DNA from 3 places in the Streptomyces sp. NPDC002680 genome. Region 1 is predicted to be linked to each of the others. Evidence: predicted binding sites of a transcription regulator. Region 1 holds the regulator's gene; each other region holds the start of a gene.

Region 1 (10,396 bases):
CGGCAGCTTCTTCGGGCGTACGTCCATTCGGCCGGCCTCGATCTTAGACAGGTCGAGGATGTCGTTGATGAGCTGGAGGAGATCCGAGCCCGAGCGGTGGATCGTCGTCGCGAACTGGACCTCCTGGTCGGTGAGATGGCCGTCCGGGTTGTCGGAGAGCAGGCGGGCCAGGATGAGGAGCGAGTTGAGGGGGGTGCGGAGTTCGTGCGACATGTTCGCCAGGAACTCTGATTTGTACTGGGACGATGTCGCCAACAAGGCCGCCTTCTCCTCCAGTTCGGCGTTCGAGCGCTGCAACTCCGCCTGCTGCTTCTGGAGTTCGTCCGAGCGTTCCTGGAGCTGCATGGCGAGGCGCTGGGACTCGCCGAGCAGGGACTCCGTACGGGAGTTGGCGATGATCGTGTTGATCGCGACGCCGATCGTGTTCACGAACTGGTCGAAGAACGCCAGGTGGACGTCGGAGAAACGGGAGAACGAGGCGAGCTCGATCACGCCGAGCAGCTTGTCCTCGAAGAGGATCGGGATGATGACGACGCTGGCCGGGGCCGCTTCTCCCAACCCGCTGTTGATCTTGATGTAGTCCGGCGGGGCCTCCTCCACCAGGATCCGCTTCTTCTCGCGCGCCGCCTGGCGGACGAGGCCGTGCACCGGCATCCCGCCCGTGTCGACCGTCGCGCCCTGCGCCGAGCCGTATCCGGCGATGAACGCCAGGCCCTTGGCCGGGATCGGCGCGCTCAGGCTGGCGCTGTCCTCGTCCGGGTCGGCCAGGAAGAACGCCCCGTACTGCGCGTTCACCAGCGGGGTCAGTTCACGCAGGATCAGGTCGGCGACCTCCATCAGGTCCCGGTGGCCCTGCATCAGGGCGGCCAGGCGGGCCAGGTTCGACTCCAGCCAGTCCTTCGCGCGGGTCGTCTCGCGGAGGTTGGCCACCATCAGGTTGATGTTGTCCTTCAGCTCGGCGACCTCGCCGCGCGTCTCCACCGAGATGGAACGGGACATGTCTCCCTGGGCCACCGCCGAGGCGACCTCGGCGATCGCGCGGACCTGGGTGGTGAGGTTCAGGGCGAGTTCGTTCACGTTCGTCGTGAGGCGCTTCCAGGTGCCGTAGACGCCCTCGACCCTTGCCTGGCCGCCGAGTTGGCCGTCGATGCCCACCTCGCGGGCCACGCGGGTGACCTCCGAGGAGAAGGAGGAGAGGGTGTCCACCATCGTGTTGATCGTCGTCTTCAGTTCGAGGATCTCGCCCCGCGCGTCCACGTCGATCTTCTTCGAGAGGTCGCCCTGCGCCACCGCCGTCGCCACCTGGGCGATGTTCCTGACCTGTGAAGTCAGGTTGTCCGCCATGTAGTTGACGTTGTCGGTCAGGTCACGCCAGACGCCCGACACGCCCAACACCTGGGCCCGGCCGCCCAGTCGGCCGTCGGTGCCGACCTCGCGAGCCACGCGTGTCACCTCGTCGGCGAAGGCGCGCAGTTGCTCCACCATCGTGTTGACGGTGTCCTTCAGTTCGAGGATCTCGCCTCGGGCGTCGACCGTGATCTTCTTCGACAGGTCGCCGTTCGCGACGGCTGTCGTGACCTGGGCGATGTTCCGCACCTGTGAAGTCAGGTTCAGGGCCATGAAGTTGACGTTGTCGGTCAGGTCTTTCCAGACTCCCGATACGCCTCGCACCTGGGCCTGGCCGCCGAGGTTGCCCTCCGTGCCGACCTCGCGGGCGACTCGGGTGACCTCGTCGGCGAAGGCGGAGAGCTGGTCGACCATCGTGTTGATCGTCGACTTCAGTTCGAGGATCTCGCCCTTCGCCTCCACCGTGATCTTCTTGCCGAGATCGCCCTGGGCCACAGCCGTGGAGACGAGCGCGATGTTGCGGACCTGTGAAGTCAGGTTGTCCGCCATGAAGTTGACGTTGTCGGTGAGGTCCTTCCAGACGCCCGACACGCCTCGCACCTGGGCGCGTCCACCGAGGTTGCCCTCCGTGCCGACCTCTCGGGCCACGCGCGTCACCTCGTCGGCGAACGCGGAGAGCTGGTCGACCATGGTGTTGATGGTCGACTTGAGTTCCAGGATCTCGCCCTGCGCGTCGACCGTGATCTTCTGGCTCAGGTCGCCGTTCGCCACGGCCGTCGTCACCTGGGCGATGTTCCGTACCTGTGAAGTCAGGTTCGAGGCCATGAAGTTGACGTTGTCGGTCAGGTCCTTCCAGACGCCCGACACGCCCCTCACCTGCGCCCGGCCGCCCAACTGGCCCTCCGTGCCCACCTCGCGGGCGACCCGCGTCACCTCGTCGGCGAACGCGGAGAGCTGGTCGACCATCGTGTTGACGGTCAGCTTCAGTTCGAGGAGTTCGCCGGTCGCCTCGACCGTCACCGTGCGGGTCAGATCGCCCCGGGCCACCGCCGTGGTCACCAGGGCGATGTCACGGACCTGGGCGGTCAGCCGGGACGCCATCGTGTTGACCGCCTCGGTCACATCCCGCCAACTGCCCGACAGACCCTGCACCTTGGCACGTCCGCCGAGCCGCCCCTCCGTACCGACCTCGCGCGCGACCCGCGTCACCTCGCCCGTGAACAACGACAACTGGTCGACCATCTTGTTCACGGCCCGGCCCAGCCGACGCAGATCCCCGCGCAACTGCCGGTTCCCGTCGTGCAGATCGACCCGCTGGGTCAGATCGCCGCCGGCCACCGCGTCCAGGACGCGCGTCGCGTTCGCCGCGGGAGCCACGAGGGCGTCCAGCAGGCCGTTCACGTCGTTGACGCGGGACGTCCAGTGGCCCTGGCCGGGGCTCGCGGAGAGCCGCTCGTCGAGGCGACCGTGCCGGACCAGGTCCCGACGTACGCGCTGAACCTCGGAGTTGAAGTGCAGATTGCGGTCCATGATCTGGTTGAACGCGGAGCTGAGTTCCGCCACCAGACCGTGGCCGGTCTCCGGCACCTTCGCGAAGTTCCCGTCACGGGCCGCCGTCATCGCGGCGAGCAGCGGACGCAGATCGGATGCCCAAATCTGATCAGATGCCGGAATCTGTCCGTCTTCGAGCACTTGCGTAGCACTGTTCTCACTCATGGCGGCCCACTTCGGTAACTCGGCGCTTATGGGCGTGGCCAGTCTGTCACTCTGTCCGCGTCCACCGAGGTGCATTCGTCCGAACTGCTCGGGAGCTGTCGATGGGGGCCATTCCGACGCAACGGGAGACCGTGTCCCGCGCGCCGTCCCGTGCGTCCGGCGCGCCCGCGCGCCGGGGTGCGGACCGGCGCACGGTCACCCACGCCACGCTCGGCGGCGGCCCCCTCGCGCCCGGCGCCGCCCGTGGCCTCGTACGCGCCGCCCTCGCCGAATGGGCCCGACTCGGCCTGCCCGGCGCCGAGTCACTGCCGGACCGGCTCACGGACGACGCCATGGTGGTCGTCAGCGAACTCGTCACCAACGCCGTCGTCCACGCGGGGACGGACGTGGAGCTGGCGTGCCGCCTGGAGGCACCGGAGGAGGGGGAGCAGGAAGAGGGGGCGGAGGGGGCCGGCGTCGCGCTCGTCGTCGAGGTGTCCGACCACCATCCCTCCCGCGCGCCCCGGGACGGCGGTGCGGAACTCCCGTACGACATACCGGAGTACGGGCGTGGCCTGCGCCTCGTCTCCGTACTCTCCGAGGCCTGGGGCGTGACCTATCGCACCGGCACCAAGACCGTCTGGGCGCGGCTCCCCGCTGAGGGCGTGACGCACGACGACGACATCGAGGCGTACGCCGGTCCGCACGCCCTCGGGCACGGGTTACGGGACGCCGAGATCCTCGCCCCCGAGCCGCAGCGCGGCGCCCGTGACCAGGAGTGGCTGAATCACGGCGCTCTCTCCTTCCTCGCCGAGGCCTCCGACCTGCTCGCCGGACAGCTCGACGAGGACCTCGTCGCCGCGCTCACCGGACAGCTCCTCGTGCCGCGCCTCGCCGACTGGTGCGCGGTGTGGCTGGAGGACGAGTCGATGGGGCGCGGCAGCGGCAGCAGCGTGAGCTGGGGTGACGGGAGTGGCGGGGGCGGTGGGCCGCGGCTCGCTCGGGTCTGGCACAGCAGCGAGGACCGTATCGAGGAGCTGCGCCGCGCCCTGGAGAAGGACCCGCCGCGTACGCCCGACACCACCAGGACCGGACCGGTCCCCGTGCCCTGGCCCGGCGAGGCGCTCGGCGGGTGCGGGGAGACCGGTGCCGCGCTCGCCTACCGGCTGGTCGCGGGCGGCCGGCCGCTCGGCACGCTGGTCATCGGGCGGGCCGGGATGATCCGCTTCCCCGACGAGGTCACTGGCCTGGTCGAGGATCTCAGCCGCCGGGTCGCGCTCGCCATCGGCGCCGCCCGCCAGTACGCCCGCCAGGCCACCATCAGCCGTATCCTCCAGCGCGGCCTGCTGCCCGGCGCGGTGGCCGAGATCCCTGGCGTGAGCAGTGCTCTCGTCTACGAGCCCTGCGACAAGGGCGGGCCCAGCGGCGACTTCTACGACCTGTTCCCGGCAGGCGACGGCCGCTGGTGCTTCGCCGTCGGCGACGTCCAGGGCAAGGGGCCGGAGGCGGCCGTGGTGATCGGGCTGGCGCGGCCGTGGCTGCGGCTGCTCGCCCGGGAGGGGTATCGGGTCGGGGACGTGCTCGACCGGCTCAACCAGCTGCTGCTCGACGACGCGACGGAGACGGCGGACGCGGCGGCTCGGGCGCTGGTCGCGGCGGAGGGGCGGTCGGCGGTACCGGCCGTGCTCTCGGCGGGTTCGGCCGTCGTCCCGGCCGCGGTACGGCCCGGTGAGGGGCCGCAGACCCGTTTCCTCTCCCTCCTGTACGGCGAACTCGTCCCCTTCGACGGAGGCGTGCGCTGCACCCTCGCCTCGGCCGGGCATCCACTGCCGCTGGTGCTCCGGGCGGGCGGCGAGGTCCGAACGGTCGCCGAACCGCAGACGCTGCTCGGGGTCGTCGAGGACGAGACGTACACGAGTGAGAGCTTCGAGCTGCGGCCCGGTGACAGTCTGCTGTGCGTGACCGACGGGGTCACCGAGCGGCGCTGCGGGCCCCGCCAGTTCGACGACGGCGACGGGCTGGCGAGCGCCCTCGCGGGCTGCGCCGGGCTGAGTGCGCAGCTGATCGCGGAGCGTATCCGGCGGCTCGTGCACGAGTTCGGGGAGAAGCCGCCGGAGGACGATCTGGCGTTGCTGGTGCTGCAGACGTAGCGAGCTGGGTGGGCATTGGGCGGGGGTTGTCCCGCCGGTGCTGGACAATGGAAGGCATGCCCTCCGCACTTCCCGACGGTGATCCCGTCCCCGACGACGGCTCCCTGCCCGCCTCCGCGCTCGCCGGAGCCGCGGACCGGCCCCTCGGGTTCTATCTCCACGTTCCGTACTGCGCGACCCGCTGCGGCTACTGCGACTTCAACACCTACACGGCGACCGAGCTGCGCGGCACGGGCGGTGTTCTGGCGTCCCGTGACAACTACGCGGACACCCTGATCGACGAGGTGCGGCTGGCGCGGAAGGTGCTGGGCGACGATCCGCGGCCGGTTCGTACGGTGTTCGTCGGGGGCGGTACGCCCACGCTGCTGGCCGCCGACGATCTTGTACGGATGCTGGGGGCGATCCGTGACGAGTTCGGCCTCGCGGATGATGCCGAGGTGACGACTGAGGCCAATCCGGAGTCCGTGGACGAGCGGTATCTGGCCACTCTGCGTGAGGGGGGTTTCAACCGGATCTCGTTCGGGATGCAGAGTGCGAAGCAGCATGTGCTGAAGGTGCTGGACCGTACGCACACGCCGGGGCGTCCGGAGGCGTGTGTCGCGGAGGCGCGGGCCGTGGGGTTCGAGCATGTGAACCTTGATCTGATCTACGGCACGCCTGGTGAGAGCGATGACGACTGGCGGGCGTCGCTGGACGCGGTGCTGGGGGCTGGGCCGGATCACGTCAGCGCGTACGCCCTGATCGTGGAGGAAGGGACGCAGCTGGCTCGGCGTATTCGGCGGGGCGAGGTGCCGATGACCGACGACGACGTCCACGCGGATCGGTATCTGATCGCCGATGAGGTGTTGGGGGCGGCCGGTTTTGACTGGTACGAGGTGTCGAACTGGGCGACTTCGGTGGCCGCTCGTTGCCTTCACAACGAGTTGTACTGGCGGGGGGCCGACTGGTGGGGGGCGGGGCCTGGGGCGCACAGCCATGTGGGGGGCGTGCGGTGGTGGAACGTGAAGCATCCGGGGGCGTATGCGGGGGCGTTGGCGGTGGGGCGGTCGCCGGGGGCGGGGCGTGAGGTCTTGTCGGAGGAGGATCGGCGGGTGGAGCGGGTGTTGCTGGAGCTGAGGTTGCGGGAGGGGGTTCCGCTGTCCCTCCTGCGGGAGGACGGGCTTGCGGCGGCTCGGCGGGCTCTGGGGGAGGGGTTGCTTGAGGCGGGTCCGTACGAGGGTGGGCGGGCTGTGCTTACGTTGCGGGGGCGGTTGCTGGCGGATGCGGTGGTGCGGGATCTGGTGGACTGAGGGTTCTTTTTTCGCCCCCGCCGCCCCTACCCGTTCCCATCCTTCTGGGGGCTGCCGCCCCCAGACCCCCGCTTATCGGCCTGAACGGCCTCGTCCTCAAACGCCGGACGGGCTGACAAACCAGCCCGTCCGGCGTTTGAGGACAAAGGGGGTCTGGGGGCGTAGCCCCCAGGGATGGGAACGGGTAGGGGCGGCGGGGGCGAGACAATCCGTCCCCCGGTGCTCACTCCGGTGCCGTCACGAAGTCGATCAGGTGTTCCACTCGGCCCAGTAGTTCCGGCTCCAGGTCACGGTACGAACCCACCCGTTTCAGGATCGCCTGCCACACCGCCCCGGTGTTCTCCGGCCAGCCCAGGGCCCGGCACACGCCCGTCTTCCAGTCCTGGCCGTGGGGGATCCGGGGCCAGGACGCAATGCCCAGGGACGACGGTTTCACCGCCTCCCAGATGTCGATGTAGGGGTGGCCCACCACCAGCGCGTGCTCGCTGGTCACCGACGCCGCGATACGGGACTCCTTGCTGCCCGGGACCAGGTGGTCCACCAGGATGCCCAGGCGAGCGTCCGGGCCGGGGTCGAATTCGGCCACGATCGCGGGGAGATCGTCCACGCCCTCCAGGTACTCCACGACCACGCCCTCGATGCGCAGATCGTCGCCCCACACCTTCTCGACGAGCTCCGCGTCGTGCCGGCCCTCGACGTAGATACGCCCGGCACGGGCCACGCGCGCGCGTGCACCGGGGACGGCGACCGAACCGGAGGCCGTGCGGGAGGGCGCGGTGGCCGATGCCGCGCCGGACGGGCGTACCAGCGTCACCACCCTCCCCTCCAGGAGGAACCCCCGCGGCTCCAGCGGGAACACCCGGTGTTTGCCGAAGCGGTCCTCCAGGGTGACCGTGCCCGCCTCGCAGCGGATCACCGCGCCGCAGAAGCCCGTACCCGGCTCCTCGACCACCAGGCCGGGGTCCGCCGGTACCTGCGGTACCGGCTTGGGCTTCTTCCACGGTGGGGTCAGGTCCGGAGAGTACTGGCGCATTCGGATGACGATAGGAGAAGCTCCCTCGCCCTCGGTTCATCGGCCCTCACGACACGCCGAAACGGGTTGCCAGCGTGTCCCGTTGGGCCCGTACGAACGCCGCGTCCACCACCGCTCCGTGACCGGGTACGTACAGCGCGTCCTCGCCGCCCAGGGCCAGGAGGCGGTCCAGGGCCGCCGGCCAGTGCGACGGTACGGCGTCGGGGCCCGCCTGGGGTTCGCCCGACTCCTCGACCAGGTCGCCGCAGAAGACCACGGTCGGGTCGCCCGGTACGACGGTCACCAGGTCGCCGCGGGTGTGTCCGGGGCCGGCGTTCACCAGGTGTGCCTCGGGGCCGTCGCGCAGGGCGACCGTCAGGGTTCCCCCGACCTCCTCGTGCGGGACCACCAGGGTGTCCGCCGCCTCCTCCGCCGCACGGGCGTCCAGACCGTTGCGTACGGCGTCCGCGCACAACGCCTCGCGCCCCACTTTCTCGAATTCGTCCCCGGCGCCTGCCGCCGCCATGACATGTGCACCCGCGAACACCGCAGCTCCGAAAACATGGTCGAAGTGGGCGTGCGTCAGTGCGAGAAAGTCCACACGGCGGCCGGCGAGTTTCTGGGCCTCCAAGCGCAGGGCTGAGCCCTCCGCGAGGCTCGATCCCGCATCGATCAGCAGCGCCCCACCCGCCCCGACGACCAGCCCCACCGTGCAGTCCCAGACCGGCAGCCGGCGTCTGCCCACCCCGGCCGCCAGGCGCTCCCAGCCCAGGTCGTGCCACCCCGGCTCTTCCCAAGTCACCTTCATGCGGCGACGCTAACCGGAGAGAGGGGGAACCGGCGGGCGTAGTGGGTTGCCGCGGACACGACATCGCAGGACAGGTCGGTACACGTCGGCAGATCGGCGCAGGCCGCCCTTGCCGGGGGCGTACCCGACAGCCGTACACTGGGCCGGGGAACTCTGGCACTCGCACACGAAGAGTGCCAGGGACGGCCCAGGCACTCAGGGGACGACAGCAGTTGGAGGTGTGCGCGATGCTCAGTGAACGCAGGCTCGAAGTGTTGCGCGCCATCGTCCAGGACTATGTCGGCACCGAGGAACCGGTCGGGTCCAAGGCACTCACCGAGCGGCACAACCTCGGGGTCTCCCCGGCGACCGTCCGCAACGACATGGCGGCGCTGGAGGACGAGGGTTTCATCGCCCAGCCGCACACCAGTGCCGGGCGCATCCCGACCGAGAAGGGCTACCGGCTCTTCGTCGACAAGCTCGCCGGCGTCAAGCCGATGACCGCTCCCGAGCGGCGTGCCATCCAGAACTTCCTGGACGGGGCCGTCGATCTCGACGATGTCGTCGGGCGGACGGTTCGGCTGCTCGCCCAGCTCACGCGGCAGGTCGCCGTCGTGCAGTATCCGTCGCTCACCAGGTCGACCGTGCGGCATGTGGAGCTGCTCTCGCTCGCTCCCGCGCGCGTGATGCTCGTACTGATCACGGACACCGGCCGCGTGGAGCAGCGGATGATCGACTGCCCGGCGCCCTTCGGGGAGACCTCTCTGGCGGATCTACGCGCGCGGCTCAACAGCCGGGTCGCGGGCCGCCGCTTCGCGGACGTGCCACAACTCGTGCAGGACCTCCCGGAAGCCTTCGAGGTGGAGGACCGGGGCACGGTCGCGACGGTGCTCTCCACCCTCCTGGAGACGCTCGTCGAGGAGGCCGAGGAGCGGCTGATGATCGGCGGAACCGCCAATCTGACCCGCTTCGGACATGACTTTCCCCTCACTATCCGGCCGGTCCTGGAAGCCCTGGAGGAACAGGTCGTACTTCTCAAACTCCTTGGTGAGGCCGGGGATTCGAGCATGACCGTACGAATCGGTCACGAGAACAAATACGAGGGACTCAACTCCACGTCCGTCGTGTCGGTCGGCTACGGTTCGGGCGGCGAGGCAGTCGCCAAGCTCGGCGTGGTCGGACCGACCCGCATGGACTACCCGGGAACGATGGGAGCGGTACGCGCAGTGGCACGGTACGTCGGACAGATCCTGGCGGAGTCGTAAGTGGCCACGGACTACTACGCCGTACTCGGCGTGCGCCGCGACGCGTCCCAGGACGAGATCAAGAAGGCGTTCAGGAGGCTCGCCCGCGAGCTGCACCCGGACGTCAACCCCGATCCGAAGACGCAGGAGCGGTTCAAGGAGATCAACGCCGCGTACGAGGTGTTGTCGGACCCGCAGAAGAAGCAGGTCTACGACCTCGGCGGTGATCCGCTGTCCCAGGCGGGCGGCGGAGGCGCGGGCGGCTTCGGCGCCGGTGGCTTCGGGAACTTCTCGGACATCATGGACGCGTTCTTCGGAACGGCGTCCCAGCGGGGGCCGAGGTCGCGGACGCGGCGCGGTCAGGACGCGATGATCCGGCTCGATATCGAGCTGGACGAGGCCGCCTTCGGGACCACCAAGGACATTCAGGTCGATACCGCCGTGGTGTGCGGTACCTGTAGCGGTGAGGGTGCGGCTCCTGGGACCTCCGCGCAGACCTGCGACATGTGTCGCGGGCGCGGTGAGGTGTCGCAGGTGACCCGGTCCTTCCTGGGCCAGGTCATGACCTCGCGGCCCTGTCCGCAGTGCCAGGGGTTCGGGACCGTCGTTCCCACGCCGTGTCCCGAGTGCGCCGGTGACGGGCGGGTGCGGTCGCGGCGGACGCTGACCGTGAAGATCCCTGCGGGTGTCGACAACGGTACGAGGATCCAGCTCGCCGGTGAGGGTGAGGTGGGGCCCGGTGGTGGTCCCGCCGGTGACCTGTACGTCGAGATCCATGAGCTGCCGCACTCGCAGTTCCAGCGGCGTGGGGACGATCTGCACTGCACGGTGACTCTTCCCATGACGGCGGCGTCTCTCGGCACGAAGGTGCC
Region 2 (10,396 bases), on a different contig from region 1:
TTGACGCCCAACACAACTCCCCCCACACTGCCCCGAAGTCAATCGGTACACCAACCGAAACTTTCGGAGGCCCCCGCATGAGACCCTCCAGAACAGCCTTAACCCTCCTCACCGCCGCACTGCTCCTCGCCGGCACGGCAACCGCGGCACACGCCGAAGACCCCCCACTGCGAGACCTCGCCACAGCCAAGAGCAAAGTCATCGGCACAGCAGTAACCGGCAGCAAACTCACCGGCTCCTACGGCGACACAGCCGGCACCCAGTTCAACTCCCTCACCCCCGGCAACGCCATGAAGTGGGAATCCGTAGAGCCCACCCGAGGCACCTACAACTGGACCGAGGCCGACCAGATAGTCACCTTCGCCCAGGCCCACAGCCAACAGATCCGCGGCCACACCCTGGTCTGGCACAGCCAGAACCCCAGCTGGCTGACGAACGGCACCTGGACCCCCGCACAGCTCACCAGCATCCTCCAGGACCACATCACCACCGAAGTCACGCGCTACAAGGGCCAGTTGGCAGCCTGGGACGTGGTGAACGAGCCCTTCAACGAGGACGGCACGTACCGCTCCACGCTCTGGTCGACCAACCTCGGCACCGACTACATCGCCCAGGCCCTGATCTGGGCGAGAGCGGCCGACCCGACGGCGAAGCTCTACATCAACGACTACAACGTCGAGGGCGTCAACGCGAAGAGCACGGCCCTGTACAACCTGGTCAAGTCCCTGAAGGAGCGCGGGGTTCCGATCGACGGAGTAGGTCTGCAAGCCCACCTGATCCTCGGCCAGTACCCCTCGACCCTCCAGCAGAACATCCAGCGCTTCGCCGATCTGGGCGTCGACGTGGCGATCACGGAACTGGACATCCGTATGCAACTCCCCGCCACAGAGGCCAAGTTGACCCAGCAGGCGGCCGACTACAAGGCCGTCATGGACGCCTGCGTGGCCGTGACGAGGTGTGTCGGCGTGACCGTCTGGGGCTTCACGGACTCCGACTCCTGGATCCCGGACGTGTTCGACGGATACGGCGCGGCGACCCCGTACACGGAGACCTTCACCCCGAAACCGGCGTACTACGCGATAGCCCAGTCGCTCGGCGGCACCCCGTCCACCGAGGGCTGCACGGCGACGTACACGGTCCCGAACCAGTGGAACACCGGCTTCACGGGCCAGGTGACGATCGCCTGCTCGGGCCGGTCGCTGTCGTCGTGGCGGGTGACCTGGACGTACGGCGCGGGACAGCAGCTCACACAGGCCTGGAACGCCACCTGCACCCAGTCGGGGACGGCGGTGACCTGCGCGAACGCCTCGTACAACGGGACTGTGCCGAGCGGCGGTTCGGTGAGCTTCGGGTTCAACGGGACATGGAGCGGGAGCAACCCCGTACCAACGGTGACGCTGGGCTGATCCCGGCCTGATCTCGGGCTGAGAAGTGTGAGATTTTCCGAAGAATGCCGGGCACGGGCCTCCGCTCGTAATAATTCGGACGTACGTTCCTCCCTGTGATGGGAGAAGAGGAACAGACGTCGGACGACGACGGGGGCGCGGAGAGACAGACAGCCCGGCAGCCGGGCCGGCGGCCGTCACGCTGGTTGAAGGCCGTCGGTTTCACACTCGTCGGCACCCTCGTGCTCGCAGCGGCAGCAGGGGGCTACGCCTACTGGCATCTGAACCGCAACATCAAGAGCGTCGACATCAATAGCGCGCTCGGTGACAACCGCCCGGCCAAGACCCAGGCACTGCCGTCGACGGGCGCGTCCGCCTCGGCGACACCGCTCCCGAGCGAGGCGCTGAACATCCTGGTCCTGGGCTCGGACTCACGCAGCGGCAAGCGGAACCAGGCACTCGGCGGCGGCAGCAGCGAGGGTGCGCGGTCCGACACGGCGATGGTCGTCCACCTGGACGCGGGCCGTACGAAGGCGACGATCGTGAGCATCCCGCGCGACACGCTGGTCACGCGCCCGTCCTGCCCCCTGTCGGACGGGAGTTCGACGGCGGAGGCGTACGGGGTCATGTTCAACACGGCGTACTCGGTCGGCGGCCCGGTCTGCGCGGTCAAGACGGTGGAGTCGATGACGAACGTACGCATGGACCACTACCTGGAGATCGACTTCGCCGGCTTCGCGGACCTGGTGGACGCGCTCGGCGGCGTCACGGTGACGACGGACGAGGACATCCACGACGAGGACAGCCACCTCGACCTCCTGGCAGGCGAACACCACCTCGACGGCACCCAGGCCCTCGCCCTGGCCCGCACCCGGCACGGCATAGGCGACGGCAGCGACCTGGGCCGAATAGGCCTCCAGCAGAAGCTGGTCAAGGCCCTCCTCCAGCAGATCTCCTCGACGAACCTGCTGACCAGCCCGGCCAAGCTGTACAAGGTCGCCGACGTGGCGACGGGCAGCCTGACCACGGACACCGGCCTGGACTCCCTCAGCGAACTGATGAGCCTGGGCCAGAGCCTCCAGGGCCTGTCGGCGGACGACCTGAAGACGGTGACGATGCCGGTGGTGACGGCGGCGTCGGACGCCAACCGGGTGGTCGCGGAGGAGCCGGAGGCGGCGGAGTTGTGGGCGACTCTGAAGTAGGGGGAAAGGTTTTCCGGAGACCGTGTCGATCCGGGCCCGTCCCGTTCGACGCAGTGGTGAGAGCCCGGAAAGGACCCGGGCTCCGCCACAACCCCAGGAGGAACCCCATGCCCCGCTACCTCTCTCTCGTGAAGATCGACGAGGCCACCGCCCCCGCCGAGGGCCCCAGCCCCGAGCTGATGCAGCGCATGGGCGAACTGATCGAGGAGATCACCAAGGCCGGCGTGATGCTCGACACCGCAGGCCTGACCCCCACAGCACAGGGCACGCGCGTCCACTGGCAGGACGGCAAGATCTCCGTCACCGACGGCCCCTTCACGGAGTCCAAGGAGATCGTCGGCGGCTACGCCGTCATGCAGTGCAAGGACATGGCCGAGGCCATCGAGTGGACCAAGCGGTTCCTGAAGGTGCACGAGGAGTACTGGACGGTGACCTGCGAGGTACGGGAGATCGCCGAAGGCTGATCCCTCCTTGGCCCCAGCCCCGCACGGGTGTCTGATGGTGGGCTGTGACACCACAGCCCACCGAGGACCCGCGCAGAACCATCGAGACGGTCTTCCGCCTGGAATCCCCCCGCATCATCGCGGCCGTCACCCGCACGGTCCGGGACATAGGAATCGCCGAGGAACTGGCCCAGGACGCCCTGGTCGCCGCCCTCGAACAGTGGCCCCGGGACGGCGTCCCCGACAACCCGGGCGCCTGGCTCATGACCACGGCCAGAAACCGAGCGGTAGACCTGATCCGCCGCCGCGAGACGTACGCGCGCAAGCTGACGGAGATCGGCCGCGACCTGGAGACGACGGTCTCACCCCCCGAACCCCCCGCCCCCGAAGACATCGACGACGATCTCCTCCGCCTGGTCTTCACGGCCTGCCACCCGGTGCTGTCCGCCGAGGCCCGTATCGCCCTCACCCTCCGCCTGCTCGGCGGCCTCACCACCCCCGAGATCGCCCGCGCGTTCCTCGTCCCCGAGGCCACGGTCGCCCAACGCATCGTCCGCGCCAAACGAACCCTCGCGACGAAGAACGTCGCCTTCGAGGTCCCGTACGGCCCCCAGCGCGAGGCCCGTCTCGGCTCGGTCCTGGAGGTCATCTACCTGATCTTCAACGAGGGTTACGCCGCCACAGCGGGCGACGACCTGCTGCGCCCCGCCCTCTGCGAGGACGCCCTGCGGCTGGCCCGCGTACTGGAGGGCCTGATGCCCAAGGAACCCGAAGTGCACGCGCTGGCAGCCCTGTTGGAGCTACAGGCGTCCCGCTCGGCGGCCCGCACGGGCCCGACAGGCGAACCGGTGCTCCTCAAGGACCAGAACCGCTCCCGCTGGAACCGCATGCTGATCGCCCGAGGCTTCACGGCCCTGGCCCGAGCGGAAGCGGCGGGCGCCACGACATCGACATCAGGCCCAGGCCCGTACACCCTCCAGGCCACCATCGCCGCCTGCCACGCCCACGCCCCCTCCTGCGACGCCACGGACTGGCCCCGCATCGCCGCCCTGTACACGGCCCTGGCCGCCCGATCCCCGTCCCCGGTAGTCGAGTTGAACCGAGCGGTGGCCGTATCGATGTCCGAGGGCCCGGCCCAGGCCCTCCAGATCATCGAACCCCTGACAACCGACCCAACCCTCCGCGACTACCACTTGCTCCCGAGCGTCAGAGGAGACCTACTCCAACGCCTGGGCCGAAAGGAAGAGGCAAGAGCAGAATTCCTGAGAGCAGCAGCCCTGACCCAGAACGAAAGAGAACGGAACTTGCTACGTACAAGGGCAAGGGAATGCGCCCCTTAGGGGCGCGGGGAACTGCGCGACAAGCCCCCACCGGGCCCGCAGACGAAACTCAACGTACCGGCTGCCCAATCAACATAGTCGGCGCCCCCGCCACCCGAGTAAGAAAAACCGTCGCAGAATGAGGCCCAGAAAGCCTCATCTTCTTCCGCAACTCCTCCGGCTCAACAGCCGACCCCCGCTTCTTCACCGTCAACACCCCAACCCCCCGCTCCCGAAGCACCGCCTTCAACTTCTTCACCCCGAACGGCAGTTGATCGGTGATCTCATAAGCAGAGGCAAAAGAAGTACCCCGCAACTCATCCCCCGTCACATAGGCGATGGTCGCATCGACCAGCCCCCCACCCACCTCCTCGGCAACCTCCGCCACCAGATGCGCCCGAATAACAGCCCCGTCAGGCTCGTACAAGTACCGCCCCACAGAACGCACTTCAGGATCAGGCAACCCCCGCCCCACCAGAACACGCGGCCCCGGCAGCAGAGTTGCCCGCACAGACCCACCCCCCGGCCCCGCCCCGAACCACAGCACCGCCTCCTTCACATCCCCGCCGTCCGAGATCCACTCGGCCCCCGCCTCACCGGGAATCGCCTCGTGCGGCACCCCGGGAGCGATCTTCAGCGCGGCCAGCGGAGCCTTCCGGGCCGCCCCGACGGCCCACGACAGCGGCGGCGAGTAGGCCTCGGGATCAAAGATCCGCCCACGCCCACCACGCCGCCCCGGATCGACGAACAAGGCGTCGTAGGCGGAGACGTCGACCTCGGCGACATCCGCCTCCCGCACCTCCACCAGCTCCCCGATCCCCAACGCCTCGGCGTTCGCGCGCGCGACGGCGACGGTGAGCGGATCCCGGTCCACGGCGAGCACACGAACACCCGCCCGGGCGAGCGCGATCGCGTCGCCCCCGATCCCGCAGCACAGGTCGGCGACCGAGGTCACGCCCAACTCCCTGAACCGCCCCGCCCGGTACGCGGCCACGCTCGCCCGAGTCGACTGCTCGACCCCGTTGGGCGTGAAGAACATCCGCCCGGCGTCCTCGGCCCCGAACTTCGCCACCGCCCGCTGCCGCAGCCGTTCCTGCCCGAGCGCCGCCGAGACCAGCTCGGCGGGATGCGCGCGGCGCAGCCGGGTGGCGACGGCCAGTTCACGGGCCGGCTCGGTACCGCGCACCTCGTCGAGGAGGGCACGGCCCGCCGGGGTGAGCAGGGCGGTGAAGGCGGAGAGGGGAGTGGCGAGGTCGTTCACCGCCTCATTGTGGGCCAGCCGGTGGACGGCGTGCTTCCGGCGGCGGTGTCGGCCGTACTCCATGGCCACGCCCTGGGAAGATCCGGCACCATGCGAACAGTAGGACAAACATACAAAAACAGGTCAATGGCCCGTGCCGGAATGCTCGCCCTCGCCGCAGCCACCCTCGCCTCCGCCTGCGCGGAAGGCGCCGCCCCGCCGAAGAACGCCCGCCCCGCCCCCGGCCAGGAACTCCGCCTCCACGCACCCCCGGCCCGCGCCCTGGACGCATACGCCCGAAAACTCGGCCGGGCACAAGCGGCCCGCACGGCCACGGCCAAGCGCTGGGGCCTGACCGCACCCCCGCCTCCCGCCCTACGGCAACTACGGCGAGGACAGCTTGCGCGCCACGGCGTGCGGCGTGAAGCACGTACCGTTCCTGTGGACCGAGCAGGGGTGAGCCTGTTCAGCCGCGCGCCCCGAACGGTCTTGGGCGGACTGGTCCCCGGCGTACTCGACCCCGGGGCGGCGACACGCATCTTGTGCGTGGTCCGGGCCCGGGAGGCCGGTTCCCTCACGACCTGGCCAAGTGGGTACGGCCAAAGGCGACGGGGAGGCCCTGAACCATCCTCTGGTGGAGCAGGGGCCCCGCACGCTGGCACCGCACCTCGTGTCCCAGATCGCACAGCCACGCTAACCCGGACGGCCCAAGACACCGCAAGCCTGGAAGTCGACGATCACACGATCGAGCTAAAAGGACCTTGTTCGCGCTCCTCCGCAAGGAAGATGCCACCCCTCTGGAACGAGGAGGTCTTCGCCGACCACTGGGACTACCGCGAGTGGGACCGGGACATCCACCCCGGCGACATCGTCCTCAGCCACTTCCGGGGCGAGGGCGACTGGAAGGGCACGATGCCCGACATGGTCCGCCGCTTCATGAAGCTCGTCACCGCCAAGGGGTACGCGGTGGCCCGCCTGGAGGACTACCTGTGACCGCGCGCGCCCTGGCCGCGGCCGCACTCGCCGCCGCACTCCTGGCGACGACGGCCACCGCCTGCGCCCGGCCCGCGGCCCCCATCGAACGCCCGGTCGAGAAGGCGGCACCCGCCGACTCCGCGCCCGACGCCCCCCACGCCTACCGTCGCTGGGGCCTGCCCGCCCCGTTGCCCCCACCCCCGCCCGCGCACCCGAGGGCCCGTCCCCGCACGGCGGGCTCGGGCCTCCCCCCGGTCGTCGACCACATCCCGACCCACGACAAGGTCGTCTTCCTCACCTACGACGACGGCGCCGAACGCGACCCCCGGTTCGTCGACCTGGTCCGCGAACTGCGCCTCCCGGTCAGCATGTTCCTCACGGACAGCGTCGTGGGCCCGGGCTACGCCCACTTCGCCCGCCTGCGCGAGGTCGGCGCCGACGTCCAGAACCACACCCTGGACCACCAGTCCCTGCGGGGCCTGCCGTACGCCGGCCAGCGCGCCGAGATCTGCGGCCAGCAGGACAAACTCCGCGAACGCTTCGGCATCCGCCCCCGACTCTTCCGCCCGCCCTACGGCACGTACGACACGACGACCCTGAGAGCGGCGGCGGACTGCGGCGTATCGGCGCTGGTCCTCTGGACCAAGGGGGCGAGCCTCCGCCCGGGCGCCATCGTCCTGGTGGGCCCACCCCAGGTCGAACGGACACTGAGGCTGCTCAGGGAGGTGCAGGAGAAGGGGCTGAGCGTGGCCCGCCTGGAGGACTATCTGTAGGGCTGCCCGCGTCGCCGTTCCGGCGCACCGCGACGCAGGGAATTAGCAGTCCGCTTGACCGAGTGCTAATCGCGGTCATAGTCTCAGGTCTGGCACTCCCCCCTGGAGAGTGCCAACAGCGACGGGCAGGTCCGGCACCCGCGACGACGGATCCACCTGGTCGCCACCTCAGACAGTTAACCCCGTGAGATCTCCGAAGGGGGAGGTCGGATCGTGACGACCACCAGCTCCAAGGTTGCCATCAAGCCGCTCGAGGACCGCATTGTGGTCCAGCCGCTCGACGCCGAGCAGACCACGGCCTCTGGCCTGGTCATCCCGGACACCGCCAAGGAGAAGCCCCAGGAGGGCGTCGTCCTGGCCGTGGGCCCGGGCCGCTTCGAGAACGGCGAGCGCCTGCCGCTCGACGTCAAGACCGGCGACATCGTGCTGTACAGCAAGTACGGCGGCACCGAAGTGAAGTACAACGGCGAGGAGTACCTCGTCCTCTCCGCTCGCGACGTGCTCGCGATCGTAGAGAAGTAATTCACCCGGTTTTACCGGCACCACCGGTATTGCCTGCATCACCAGCATTGCAGTGTGAACTACGCCCCTGGCCCCCGCGACCTCAACAGCCGGGTGCCGGGGGCGCAGTTCGTTCTCCCAATTTTCCGAGAGGGCTGAACCGCTCCCATGGCGAAGATCCTGAAGTTCGACGAGGACGCCCGTCGCGCCCTTGAGCGCGGCGTCAACAAGCTTGCCGACACGGTCAAGGTGACGATCGGCCCCAAGGGCCGCAACGTCGTCATCGACAAGAAGTTCGGTGCTCCCACCATCACCAACGACGGTGTCACCATCGCGCGTGAGGTCGAGCTGGACGACCCGTACGAGAACCTCGGTGCCCAGCTGGTGAAGGAGGTGGCGACCAAGACCAACGACATCGCGGGTGACGGTACGACCACCGCCACCGTGCTGGCCCAGGCGCTCGTCCGCGAGGGCCTGAAGAACGTCGCCGCCGGCGCCTCCCCGGCCGCCCTGAAGAAGGGCATCGACGCGGCGGTCAAGGCCGTGTCCGAGGAGCTCCTCGAGACCGCCCGCCCGATCGAGGAGAAGTCCGACATCGCCGCCGTGGCCGCGCTCTCCGCGCAGGACACGCAGGTCGGCGAGCTCATCGCCGAGGCGATGGACAAGGTCGGCAAGGACGGTGTCATCACCGTCGAGGAGTCCAACACCTTCGGTCTGGAGCTGGACTTCACCGAGGGCATGGCCTTCGACAAGGGCTACCTGTCCCCGTACATGGTGTCCGACCAGGAGCGTATGGAGGCCGTCCTCGACGACCCGTACATCCTGATCCACCAGGGCAAGATCTCCTCCATCCAGGACCTGCTGCCGCTGCTTGAGAAGGTCATCCAGACCAACTCCTCCAAGCCGCTGCTGATCATCGCCGAGGACGTCGAGGGCGAAGCCCTGTCGACCCTGGTCGTGAACAAGATCCGCGGCACCTTCAACGCGGTCGCCGTCAAGGCCCCCGGCTTCGGTGACCGCCGCAAGGCGATGCTCGGCGACATGGCCGCGCTCACCGGCGCCGAGGTCATCGCCGAGGAGGTCGGCCTCAAGCTCGACCAGGTCGGCATCGACGTACTGGGCACCGCCCGCCGCGTCACCATCTCGAAGGACGACACGGTCATCGTCGACGGCGGTGGCGACACCGGCGCCGTGGCCGGCCGGGTCAACCAGATCAAGGCCGAGATCGAGAACACGGACTCCGACTGGGACCGCGAGAAGCTCCAGGAGCGCCTCGCGAAGCTGGCCGGCGGCGTGTGCGTGATCAAGGTCGGCGCCGCCACCGAGGTGGAGCTGAAGGAGAAGAAGCACCGTCTCGAGGACGCCATCTCGGCGACCCGCGCCGCGGTCGAGGAGGGCATCGTCTCCGGCGGTGGCTCCGCGCTCGTCCACGCCGTGAAGATCCTCGAGGGCAACCTCGGCAAGACCGGCGACGAGGCGACGGGTGTCGCGGTCGTCCGCAAGGCCGCCGTCGAGCCGCTGCGCTGGATCGCCGAGAACGCCGGCCTGGAGGGTTACGTCATCACCTCCAAGGTCGCCGAGCTCGACAAGGGCCAGGGCTTCAACGCCGCCACCGGCGAGTACGGCGACCTGGTCAAGCAGGGCGTCATCGACCCGGTCAAGGTCACCCGCTCCGCCCTGGAGAACGCGGCCTCGATCGCCTCCCTCCTCCTCACGACCGAGACCCTGGTCGTCGAGAAGAAGGAAGAGGAAGAGCCGGCTGCGGGCCACGGCCACGGCCACTCGCACTAGTCGAGGCACCGGCCAGAACACTGGCAGACGAAGAAACCCCCCGTTCCTGGCCGGAACGGGGGGTTTCTCCCTTCGCGGGCGGTCCGATGCCCCCGTACGTCCTACTGCTCCAAGCCCTCCAGCGCCCCCAACTGCCCCATCAGCCCCAGCCGGTCGTACTGCCACCAGCCCTCGACGATCTTCCCGTCGGGGTCGAAGCGGAAGACGGTCGTGCCGGTCATCGAGGCATTCTTCCCGCTGTTGGGGATCCCCAGGAACTCGCCCCGCTGGGTCCCGTTCCATGTCCAGCGCGTGCAGACCCGGTCGCCCTGGGCGATCTGATCCTCGACGGTGAACGCGAAGTCGAACGACGCGCGCCACATCTGCATCTCGCGCCGGGCCGCGTCCAGCCCGAGGTTGTCCTGCTCGTTGGACGGATCGTGATCGTGGTAGTTCTCCACGAACAGGTCGTTGAGCGGGGGCAGTTCACCCCGGGTGGCGATCACCTCGAAGAACCGCCGCGCGGTGTCCGCGCACAACTGCTCGTCCCGTACGACGTCCAGATCGGTGAACGTCGGCATCTCGTCGCACAGGGCGACCATCTCGCGGAAGATCCGGTCGGTCTCGGGAAGGTTCGAGTTCCGCATCGCCTCCTCGTACGACGGGAACTCCACGATCTCGACGAAGTGCGTCGAGTCCGAGAGATCCTTGCCGATCAGCGTGTGCGTCGCGGTCCGCTTCCCCTTGGTCTGCTCGACCCAGTTGTCCATCAGCTGGTTCATCTCGTC
Region 3 (10,396 bases), on a different contig from region 1:
AACTGCCCAGCCTCAGCAAAGCCGAGGCCGCGCTTCTCGACGAATGGCTGCGACGCTGATCCAGCACCGTGCATCAGCAGGGCGGGCGGCCGACCGACCGACGACGGACCGGTCGAACCTACTGAGCCGCTTCCTCAACTCGCCCCGGCGCCCCGCCCCTTCGAGTAACCCGACACCTCACCGATCCACGTCACAAAATCCCCCGGATCCTGATCCGCCCCATGCCCCGCGTCCCAGTAGTACGACGTGTCCACGTCGTCCCCCAACTGCTCCAGCCGCGCGTGCAGATTGCCCGCGACCGTGTGGGACGTGTCCGTGTCCTTTGTGCCGAGGCGGATCCACCAGTGCTTGGAGCGCTTGGCGTTGGCCTTGTCGGCGAGGTGGTGCATCGGGTTCATCAGGGCGAGCTTCTCGGGGATGTCCGCGTCGAGGCGGGCGCTGTCGCCGTTCTCGTGGCGGAGGCTCCAGAGGGTGAAGTGGCGGGCCCGGGTGGTTCCCGTACCGAAGAGGTTGTTCTCGGGGCTGGCCATGTCGAAGGTGTCGAAGGACGGCACGTTCTTCTTCCGCGCGCCCACGTGGGTGAGGAAGTCCGCCCAGGTGAAGCTCGCCCTGCCGCCGGACCAGTTGATGAACGGGTTCGCGGCCAGGTAGGTCGCGCGGGCCTCGTCCGACAGGGCCGTCAGGTACTTCGTCGCCGACGGTTCCATGAACGTCTTGAGGAGGTAGTCGTCGAGGTTGCGGGCCGTGAGTCTGCCGTACCCCTTCGCCCGCAGGCCGAGCGACGCCACGTGTTCGCCGTACGCCGTGCTCAGCTCGGCCGACAGCGTCCGGTCCGCCAGCGCGCCGCTGCCCAGCGGGTTCGTCCCCCAGCACCACTCGTACGCCATGTCCGCGTGTTCGAGGTCCGTGATCGGACACCACGCCCCGGTCCCGAAGATCGCGTCGCTCGCGTCGGCCGCCCCGATCGCCTCCAGATACGGCTCGTACAGCGGGCTGTCGCCGGACGCGCCCAGGAGTGACGACAGGGCCCCGCCCGCGCTGACACCCGACGAGAAGATCCGGTGCACGTTCCCGGGCACCCGCCCCTTGTTGGACTTCAAGTACCGTACGGCGGCCTTGAGATCGACGATCGCGGCCGGCGCAACACCGTAGTAGACGCCCGTCGTCGCGTCGACGAGGGTACGGCCCCGCGCTCCCGGTTCCACGACCACGTACCCGGCGGCCAGCGCGAGCGCCTGGCGGGTGGTGGTGCCGCCCATTCCGGTGGCGGTGATGCCGGTCTTGGCCGACACCGAGGACGGCATGTAGCCGCCGACTGCGTTCGCCAGGAGGATCGGCGCCCCGCTCGCGTCGACCGTCGCGCCGTCGATCCGCACCGGCTCGCAGACGTTCAGGGACTGGTAGGTCGCGTCGACCGGGTTCGCCACGTAGGAGGCGACCTTGTAGAAGCGGTAGACCACCTCGTGGGCGGTACCGGTCGTGTCCGTGACGGTGACCGTCTGCTCGGTGTGGGCGGCCGGGTCGAAGACCAGGGACGCGGTTCGGGCACTGGAGGCGAATCCGACCGTGGGCATCGCAACAGCCGCGGCCGTGAGTCCCATGACCACTGACCTGCGCTTCATCGCTGTCTCCTGTCTTCGCGGCTCGTTCGGACGCCGCACAGTTCAACAGCCGTTTCTTAAGGTTTTCTGTGTGTCTCCGGTGAAGGGGGAGGCGGGTGGCCGACAAGCGGCCAGCAAAGCGAACCAATCGCCCACAAAATTGTCAGCAATTTTGGCGGAATCCTGCGGACGGCATCGGACCGTCTCCGCGGGCGATCGGTTCACCCTGCCGGGCGGGCCTGGATCAGCTCAGCGAACCCAGCGCCGACGCGTCGTACGCCTTCAGCTCACCGGTCCTGCCCTCCAGCACCTTCGCCGCCCACTCCGGGTCCTGGAGCAGCGCGCGGCCGACCGCGACCAGGTCGAACTCCTCGTTCTCCAGGCGGTCCAGCAGGTCGTCGATGCTCTTGAGCGGCGCGCCCTCGCCCGCGAAGCCACGCATGAAGTCGCCGTCGAGGCCGACCGAGCCGACGGTGACGGTCGGCCTGCCGGTGAGCTTCTTCGTCCAGCCGGCCAGGTTGAGGTCGGAGCCGTCGAACTCCGGGAGCCAGTAGCGGCGCGTGGACGCGTGGAAGGCGTCGACGCCGGCCGCCGCGAGCGGGGTCAGGATCGACTCCAGCTCCTCGGGGGTCCCGGCGATACGGGCGTCGTAGATGGGGCCCTTCCACTGGGAGTACCGGAAGATGATCGGGAAGCTCGCGGACACGGCCTCGCGTACGGCGGCCACGATCTCCGCCGCGAACTTCGTACGGGCGACCGGGTCACCCCCGTACGCGTCCGTGCGGCGGTTGGTGCCGGCCCACAGGAACTGGTCGATCAGGTAGCCGTGGGCGCCGTGCAGTTCGACCCCGTCGAAGCCGATGCGCTCGGCGGCCACCGCGGCCTCGACGAACGCGTCGATGACGTCGTCCAGGTCGTCCTGCGTCATCGCCTTGCCGCCGGTACCGACGGTGCCGTCAAGGCGCAGCCCGGACGGGCCGACGGGCGGGGCGTCGGCGTACGGGGGCTGCCCGGCCTCCCTGGTCATGCCGATGTGCCACAGCTGCGGCACGATCTTCCCGCCGGCCGCGTGCACGGCCTCGGCGACCTTCGCCCACCCCGCGAGCTGCTCCTCGCCGTGGAAACGGGGGATGCTGTCGCTCTGCCCGGCGGAGTCGTGCCCGACGTACGTCCCCTCGGTGACGATCAGACCGACGCCCGCACCGGCCCGACGCGAGTAGTACGAGGCCACGTCGTCGCCGGGCACACCCCCCGGCGAGAAGCTGCGCGTCATCGGCGCCATCACGATCCGGTTCGGCACGGTCAGCCCGTTCACCGTGAGGGGCCGGGCGAGGATCTGGGCCGCGCGGGAGGTGTGGGCGGGGGCGGGGGCTGTCACGTGGGGACTCCTAGGGAGGGGGACAGGAAGCAAGCGGAGGTGCGGTTGACGCACAGGGCTGGGCCCATGTGCATGCATGCGCATCAACTACCGCTGAGCGTCCGCTCATTCCGGTACCCGGGCACGACTCACTGTGATCCGGGCCACTGCCTCCGGGGCGCGGTCACTCCGTGGGTGGGGCGTCGGGGGTCCAGACGGTCGCCCAGACCTCCACCCGGCCATCAGGAAGCACGTATTGGACGAACAGGCGGGCTATACGCCCCTCGTCGGTCCGGAGACAGACGGTGTCGTCCGGAAACACCGGAACGGCGGACCGCCTCTGACCGTCATCGGCGAGCAGTTCGGCGCACCCGTCCGGCGACGGGATGTACACGCCGGACGGCGCCTTCACCAAAGCCTGTGCCGACGGTCCCGTGACGTACGTGCCGTTGCCGTCCAGGACGACTTCCACGTCTCCCGACTCGTCGGTCCACGGCGGAGCCTCGTCGAGATCGAGCGGCGACAACGGGTCCAAGGACACGTAGTCCTCGTAGAAGATGTATCCCGCTCCAGGCGGTGGAGCCGGATAAGCCGAGGGAATTGGTTCGGCATCCCCGGGCGTCGGATCGACATCCGCATACGTCTGATCGGGCAAGGGCGAGATCCCGATGACCGACGGATCGGAACCGCCCCCCGCAATCGGTCCGGCCGCCGTCCCCAACAATCCGACGACCAGCCAGGCAAGCACCGCGCCGACCACCCCGAGCCCCGCCCCCACGAACGCCGTATGAACCCCTCGCCCCTTCAGCGGCGCCCGCTCCGGCAGGGACGTCTCGGGCGCGGGCTCGGGAGGCGGCCCCGGTTGGCCAGGACCCTTGGATCCCCCCGAAAACCAACCGCCGCGTCTTCCGCCAGTTCCCCCGAACAGCACCCGTCAATGGTCCCGCAAACGCCCGAGGGCGGCACCCCTCTTGAAGAGAGGTACCGCCCTCGAACTCGTACGCGATGAACTGCCGATCCCCTGAAGGATCAGAAGTCCATGTCACCGCCCGGCATGCCGCCGCCGGCCGGGGCCGCGGCCTTCTCCGGCTTGTCGGCGATGACGGCCTCGGTGGTGAGGAAGAGCGCGGCGATGGACGCCGCGTTCTGCAGCGCGGAGCGCGTCACCTTCGCCGGGTCGATGATGCCCTCGGCGATCATGTCGACGTACTCACCGGTCGCGGCGTTGAGGCCGTGGCCGACGGGAAGGTTGCGCACCTTCTCGACGATGACGCCGCCCTCGAGGCCACCGTTGACGGCGATCTGCTTGAGCGGGGCCTCCAGGGCGAGCCGCACGGCGTTCGCGCCGGTCGCCTCGTCACCCGTCAGCTCCAGCTTCTCGAAGACCGAGGAGGCCTGCAGCAGAGCCACGCCACCACCGGCGACGATGCCCTCCTCGACGGCCGCCTTCGCGTTGCGAACGGCGTCCTCGATGCGGTGCTTGCGCTCCTTGAGCTCGACCTCGGTCGCGGCACCGGCCTTGATGACGGCCACGCCGCCCGCGAGCTTCGCCAGGCGCTCCTGGAGCTTCTCGCGGTCGTAGTCCGAGTCGCTGTTCTCGATCTCGGCGCGGATCTGGTTGACCCGGCCGGCGACCTGGTCGGCGGAGCCGCCGCCGTCGACGATCGTCGTCTCGTCCTTGGTGATGACGACCTTGCGCGCCCGGCCCAGGAGGTCCAGGGAGGTGTTCTCCAGCTTGAGACCGACCTCCTCGGAGATGACCTCGCCACCCGTGAGGATCGCGATGTCGTTCAGCATCGCCTTGCGGCGGTCGCCGAAGCCCGGGGCCTTGACCGCGACGGACTTGAAGGTCCCGCGGATCTTGTTGACGACCAGGGTCGAGAGGGCCTCGCCCTCCACGTCCTCGGCGATGATCAGCAGCGGCTTGCCCGACTGCATGACCTTCTCCAGGAGCGGAAGCAGGTCCTTGACCGAGGAGATCTTGGAGTTGGCGATGAGGATGTAGGGGTCCTCGAGCGACGCCTCCATGCGCTCCATGTCGGTCGCGAAGTACGCCGAGATGTAGCCCTTGTCGAAGCGCATGCCCTCGGTGAGTTCCAGCTCCAGACCGAAGGTCTGGGACTCCTCGACGGTGATGACGCCTTCCTTGCCGACCTTGTCCATCGCCTCGGCGATGAGCTCGCCGATCTGCGTGTCGGCGGCGGAGATGGAGGCGGTCGAAGCGATCTGCTCCTTGGTCTCGACCTCCTTGGCCTGGTCGAGCAGCGCACCGGAGACGGCCTCGACGGCCTTCTCGATACCGCGCTTCAGGGCCATCGGGTTCGCACCCGCGGCCACGTTGCGCAGACCTTCCTTGACCAGCGCCTGGGCCAGGACGGTCGCGGTCGTCGTGCCGTCGCCGGCTACGTCGTCCGTCTTCTTCGCGACTTCCTTGACCAGCTCGGCGCCGATCTTCTCGTACGGGTCCTCAAGCTCGATCTCCTTGGCGATGGAAACACCATCGTTGGTGATCGTGGGGGCGCCCCACTTCTTCTCGAGGACGACGTTGCGGCCCTTGGGGCCAAGGGTGACCTTGACGGCGTCGGCGAGCTGGTTCATCCCGCGCTCGAGACCGCGCCGTGCCTCCTCGTCGAACGCGATGATCTTGGCCATGTGAAGTGGTCCTCCCGGACTGGGGTGGATTGCTCCGGACCGCGTTGGCGCCCGCGACGGACGGCCAGCCTGCCCCGATGGTTCCTTGCACCACCTGGCCTGCGGGCCTCACCGACCCGGTCCTTCGTTATCACTCTCACCTTCAGAGTGCTAACGCCAATGATTAGCACTCGCCCCTGTCGAGTGCAAGCGGCTCTCGAAGATCCGCAGGTGAACAGGGGGACGCCCAGGCACGCCGAAGGGCCCGTACCCCGTGAGGTCCCACGGGGTACGAGCCCTTCGAATCCTTCGATGAAGGAAGAAGAACGTCGCTGCGGTGCGCCGGCGCGTGCTTCAGCTGGTCGCCAGACGGACCATGTCCGCCTGCGGCCCCTTCTGGCCCTGCGAGATCTCGAAATCGACCCGCTGACCTTCCTCGAGGGTGCGGTAGCCGTCCATCTGAATCGCGCTGTAGTGGACGAAAACATCCGCACCACCGTCGACCGCGATGAAGCCGTACCCCTTCTCCGCGTTGAACCACTTGACGGTGCCCTGAGCCATGCCTAACTCCCCTATTACTGGCCCTTGCACGGATCCGCACTTCGCGGATCCGGGTCAGACCTCACCCCCCAACCGGTGGGGGTGTGCGCCGGAACGCGTCGACCGCGGCCGAATGTATCTGTCCAACTGCCCTCTGCAACAGGTCAATCGGACGAGAAATCCGGGCACACCAGGTCATGGAATATGCGGAGAATTCACGCGAATTCAGGGCAAGTCGGGCCCCACAAAGGGAGCAAAAAACGCAAAAGGCCTGCACACTTTGGCTACTTCTCAATGGGTGCGCGGCAGGAATTAACACTCGTGCGGCAAGCGAAGTGGTGGGGCTTCCCCAACTGTACCCCGCTCAACCATACAGAATTGCCCCCTCCGCTTCTCTCACGGAGGGGGCAATTCGATGAACTCTCGGTAATCAAAGTTACCGACGGTTACTACTGACGGGTATCAAGCGGTTTGATCAGCCGCCCGCGACAGCGGGAATGATCGACACACCCGCACCGTCCGGCGTCACCGTCTCCAGCCCCTGCTCGAACCGGACGTCGTCGTCATTGACGTACACATTGACGAACCGCCGCAGCTTGCCCTGATCATCGAGCACCCGGGCGGCGATCCCCGTGTGCTTCTCCTCCAGATCGGCGATGACCTCGGCAAGGGTCCCGCCTTCGGCCGTCACCTCGGCCTGGCCTCCGGTGTACGTGCGCAGGATGGTGGGGATGCGGACGCTAACGCTCATGACTTTCAACCTCCGGTCAGTGGGGCGCCCTGAAGGGGCGCGGGGAACTGCGCGACCAGCCCCCACAGGCCCGCAGACGAACAACGACCTCTTACCTCTTAAGAAGCAAGCCCAGCTTCCCGGAACGACTCAAGACTGGGCCGAATCGTCGCGGTGAGCCCGGTGTCGGCCACAGCGTCCAACGTCTTGAGCCCGTCCCCGGTGTTGAGCACGACGGTCGTGAGGGTCGGGTCCAGCAACCCATTCTCGATCAGCTTCTTCGCCACACCCACAGTCACCCCACCGGCGGTCTCCGCGAAGATCCCCTCGGTCCGCGCAAGCAACCGAATCGCGTCGACGACCTGCTCGTCATTGACGTCCTCGACAGCCCCACCGGTCCGCCGCGCGATATCCAGCACGTACGGCCCGTCCGCGGGATTCCCGATCGCAAGCGACTTCGCGATCGTGTTGGGCTTCTGCGGCCGTACGACGTCATGCCCCGCCTTGTACGCCACGGACACCGGCGAGCACCCCTCCGCCTGCGCCCCGAAGATCTTGTACGGCCTGTCCTCGACGAGCCCGAGCTTGATCAGCTCCTGGAGCCCCTTGTCGATCTTCGTGAGCTGCGACCCGGAGGCGATCGGGATCACCAGCTGGTCGGGCAGCCGCCAGCCGAGCTGCTCGCAGATCTCGTACGCCAGGGTCTTGCTGCCCTCCGCGTAGTACGGGCGCAGGTTGACGTTGACGAAGCCCCAGCCCTCGCCGGCCGGGTCGCCGATCAGCTCGGAGCAGAAGCGGTTCACGTCGTCGTAGTTGCCCTCGATGCCGACCAGCTCACCGCCGTACACCGCGGCCATGACGACCTTGCCCTGCTCCAGGTCGTGCGGGATGAACACGCAGGAGCGGAAGCCGGCGCGGGCGGCGGCGGCGCCGACGGCGCCGGCCAGGTTGCCCGTGGAGGAGCAGGAGAGGGTGGTGAAGCCGAAGACGCGGGCGGCCTCGATGGCCTGGGCGACGACCCGGTCCTTGAAGGAGTGCGTCGGGTTGCCGGAGTCGTCCTTCACGAACAGCTTGCCGGCGTCGACGCCCAGCTCGCGGGCCAGGTTGTCGGCCTGGACGAGCTTGGTCCAGCCGGGGTTGATGTTGGGCTTGGTCGCCACGTCCGCGGGGACGGGCAGCAGCGGCGCGTAGCGCCAGATGTTCGCGGGTCCCGCTTCGATGCGCTTACGGAGCTCTTCGGTGTCGGCCACCGAATGGACGGCGAAGTCGTAGGCGATCTCCAGCGGGCCGAAACACTCCTCGCAGGCGAACACCGGACCGAGCGGGACACGGTGGCCGCATTCGCGGCAGGAGAGCGCGGCGGCGGGACCGAGATCGACGGGGGCGCCGGAGGCAGAAGTCGTGGTGCTGGTGCTCGCTACAGTTTGCGCAGCCATGGAGGGGAGGCCCTTTCTCCTCATCTTCCTCATGGCGCATCTCGCCATGAGACGGATTTGGCACCTTCCCGAGCCGGCAGCCTCGCGCATGACATGCGACAAGACCGGCTGGAGGGTTGCCGGGGCTTCATCGGGCCGTATCCCTCTGCCCCTCTGGATGAGCGGTATGAAGTTGTGAGGTTGTGAACACCGACGACCTCGGACATGCGATGGTCATCCGCGTTGTTCAAGACTGTAACCGAAGGCTTGGATGGTGGTGGGAGCCGTCCGAACCGCGAGATGCGAATCACGCGCTTCCCATGAGAACGCAAGGGAGAGCCGCACGTGCTGGAGAACGTCGAGCGCTGGCTGAGCACGCGCTCCTGGTCCGTTGGTGACCGCCCGCTCAAGAAGCTGATCGCCGCGAAGCGTTCCTCGAACGCCACGGTGAGTGTCGTCCTGCCCGCGCTCAACGAGGAGGCGACGGTCGGCGAGATCGTCGCCGTCATCCGCCGGGACCTGATGCTGAAGGTCCCCCTCGTCGACGAGATCGTCGTCATCGACTCGGGCTCGACCGACCGCACCTCCGAGGTGGCCGCCGCGGCGGGCGCCCGGGTCGTCCACCGCGACGACATCCTGCCGCGCATCCCGGCGGTACCGGGCAAGGGCGAGGTCCTGTGGCGCTCGCTCCTGGTCACCAGCGGGGACATCATCTGCTTCATCGACGCGGACCTGAAGGAGTTCTCGTCGGACTTCGTCTCCGGGATCGTGGGCCCGCTGCTCACCGACCCCGGCGTGGACCTCGTCAAGGCGATGTACGACCGCCCGCTCGGCCAGGCCGCCGGTCAGGGCGGTCGCGTGACCGAACTCATGGCCCGCCCCCTCCTGAACATGCACTGGCCGCAGCTGGCCGGTTTCGTCCAGCCGCTCGGCGGTGAGTACGCGGCCCGCCGCTCGCTCCTCGAACAGCTCCCGTTCCCCGTCGGGTACGGCGTGGAGCTGGGCATGCTGATCGACGCCCTGCACCTGGTCGGCCTGGACGCGCTGGCCCAGGTCGACGTGGGCGTGCGCAAGCACCGCCACCAGGACGGACAGGCCCTGGGCCGGATGTCCGCCGCGATCTACCGCACGGCCCAGCTCCGGCTGGCCCGGGGCCACCTCATCCGCCCCTCCCTCACCCAGTTCGAACGCGGGGAGGACGGTTTCGAGCCGCGTACGTACTCGGTGGACACGGAGGAACGCCCGCCGATGGCGGACATCGCGGAGTACGCGCGAAGGAAGGTCGCGTAGGCCGGCACAGGCCCCCTGGGGGCTTGAAGCGGGCTTGTATACGGCTGAGGCGTACGTGTGTACGTTTGATTGTTTCCGGGCCGGGCTAGGTTGAGGCGTATGGCTTCAACGCAGGGTGTGCACGATGGCTACCGGGTGCTGGTCGCGTCCAACCGCGGCCCGGTCACGTACGAGGTCCGCGAGGACGGCTCGCTGCACGCCAGGCGCGGTGGCGGCGGGCTGGTCTCCGGGCTCTCGGCGATCGGCCCGGACGCGGGCGCCCTGTGGGTCTGCTCGGCCCTCGGCGACGGCGACCGCGAGGCGGTACGGCGCGGAGAGGGCGAGCCGGGCGTACGGATGCTCGCGATCCCGGCCGACGTGCACGCGGACGCGTACAACGGCATCGCCAACTCGGTGCTCTGGTTCGTGAACCACATGCTGTACCAGACCCCGCTGGAGCCAGTCTTCGACGCGGAGTTCCGGCGCCAGTGGGCGTCGTACGAGGCCTACAACCGCGCGTTCGCGGAAGCCCTGGCGAAGGAGGCGGCCGAGGGCGCGTCGGTGGTGGTCCAGGACTACCACCTGTGCCTGGTCCCCGGCATGCTGCGCGCCCTCCGCCCGGACCTCCGCATCGGCCACTTCTCGCACACGCCGTGGGCACCGGCGGACTACTTCCGGATGCTGCCGTACGACATCTCCGAGCAGCTCCTGCGCGGCATGCTCGGCGCGGACCGCCTGGGCTTCCTCACCCAACGCTGGGCCGACGCGTTCACCGCCTGCTGCACGGACCTGGTCGGCGGCCTCGGCGACACCCGGATCGGGGTGCACGGCCTGGGCGCGGACGCGGACTTCC

Evidence for each region. The regulator HrcA, encoded in region 1, represses chaperone genes, less so after heat shock. The targets are predictions, from matches to a motif close to TTNGCACTCNGNNNNNCNGAGTGCNAA.
Region 2: groES (co-chaperone GroES) is a predicted target of HrcA. The motif match lies at 7,380-7,406, and genes of this name have one in related genera.
Region 3: groL (chaperonin GroEL) is a predicted target of HrcA. The motif match lies at 5,738-5,764, and genes of this name have one in related genera.

Annotation. Positions count from the first base shown of each region.
Region 1 covers NZ_JBIAQP010000041.1:407-10,802, reverse strand. The annotation lists gene ACFYXF_RS51500 (HAMP domain-containing protein) at 1-3,063, opposite strand, end outside; gene ACFYXF_RS51495 (SpoIIE family protein phosphatase) at 3,165-5,192, shown strand; gene hemW (radical SAM family heme chaperone HemW) at 5,249-6,481, shown strand; gene ACFYXF_RS51485 (DUF3097 domain-containing protein) at 6,705-7,514, opposite strand; gene ACFYXF_RS51480 (MBL fold metallo-hydrolase) at 7,561-8,301, opposite strand; gene hrcA (heat-inducible transcriptional repressor HrcA) at 8,529-9,545, shown strand; gene dnaJ (molecular chaperone DnaJ) at 9,546-10,396, shown strand, end outside.
Region 2 covers NZ_JBIAQP010000023.1:36,324-46,719, forward strand. The annotation lists gene ACFYXF_RS43560 (endo-1,4-beta-xylanase) at 78-1,406, shown strand; gene ACFYXF_RS43565 (LCP family protein) at 1,505-2,587, shown strand; gene ACFYXF_RS43570 (YciI family protein) at 2,695-3,051, shown strand; gene ACFYXF_RS43575 (RNA polymerase sigma factor) at 3,096-4,370, shown strand; gene ACFYXF_RS43580 (methyltransferase domain-containing protein) at 4,420-5,673, opposite strand; partial or broken gene ACFYXF_RS43585 (polysaccharide deacetylase family protein) at 6,379-6,582, shown strand; gene ACFYXF_RS43590 (polysaccharide deacetylase family protein) at 6,579-7,337, shown strand; gene groES (co-chaperone GroES) at 7,551-7,859, shown strand; gene groL (chaperonin GroEL) at 8,007-9,629, shown strand; gene ACFYXF_RS43605 (ester cyclase) at 9,731-10,396, opposite strand, start outside.
Region 3 covers NZ_JBIAQP010000008.1:157,406-167,801, reverse strand. The annotation lists gene ACFYXF_RS22075 (TetR/AcrR family transcriptional regulator) at 1-59, shown strand, start outside; gene ACFYXF_RS22070 (subtype B tannase) at 135-1,622, opposite strand; gene ACFYXF_RS22065 (NADH:flavin oxidoreductase) at 1,846-2,979, opposite strand; gene ACFYXF_RS22060 (hypothetical protein) at 3,143-3,718, opposite strand; gene groL (chaperonin GroEL) at 3,988-5,610, opposite strand; gene ACFYXF_RS22050 (cold-shock protein) at 5,944-6,150, opposite strand; gene ACFYXF_RS22045 (MoaD/ThiS family protein) at 6,605-6,880, opposite strand; gene thrC (threonine synthase) at 6,979-8,295, opposite strand; SAM riboswitch class I at 8,313-8,459, opposite strand; gene ACFYXF_RS22035 (glucosyl-3-phosphoglycerate synthase) at 8,620-9,564, shown strand; gene ACFYXF_RS22030 (trehalose-6-phosphate synthase) at 9,664-10,396, shown strand, end outside.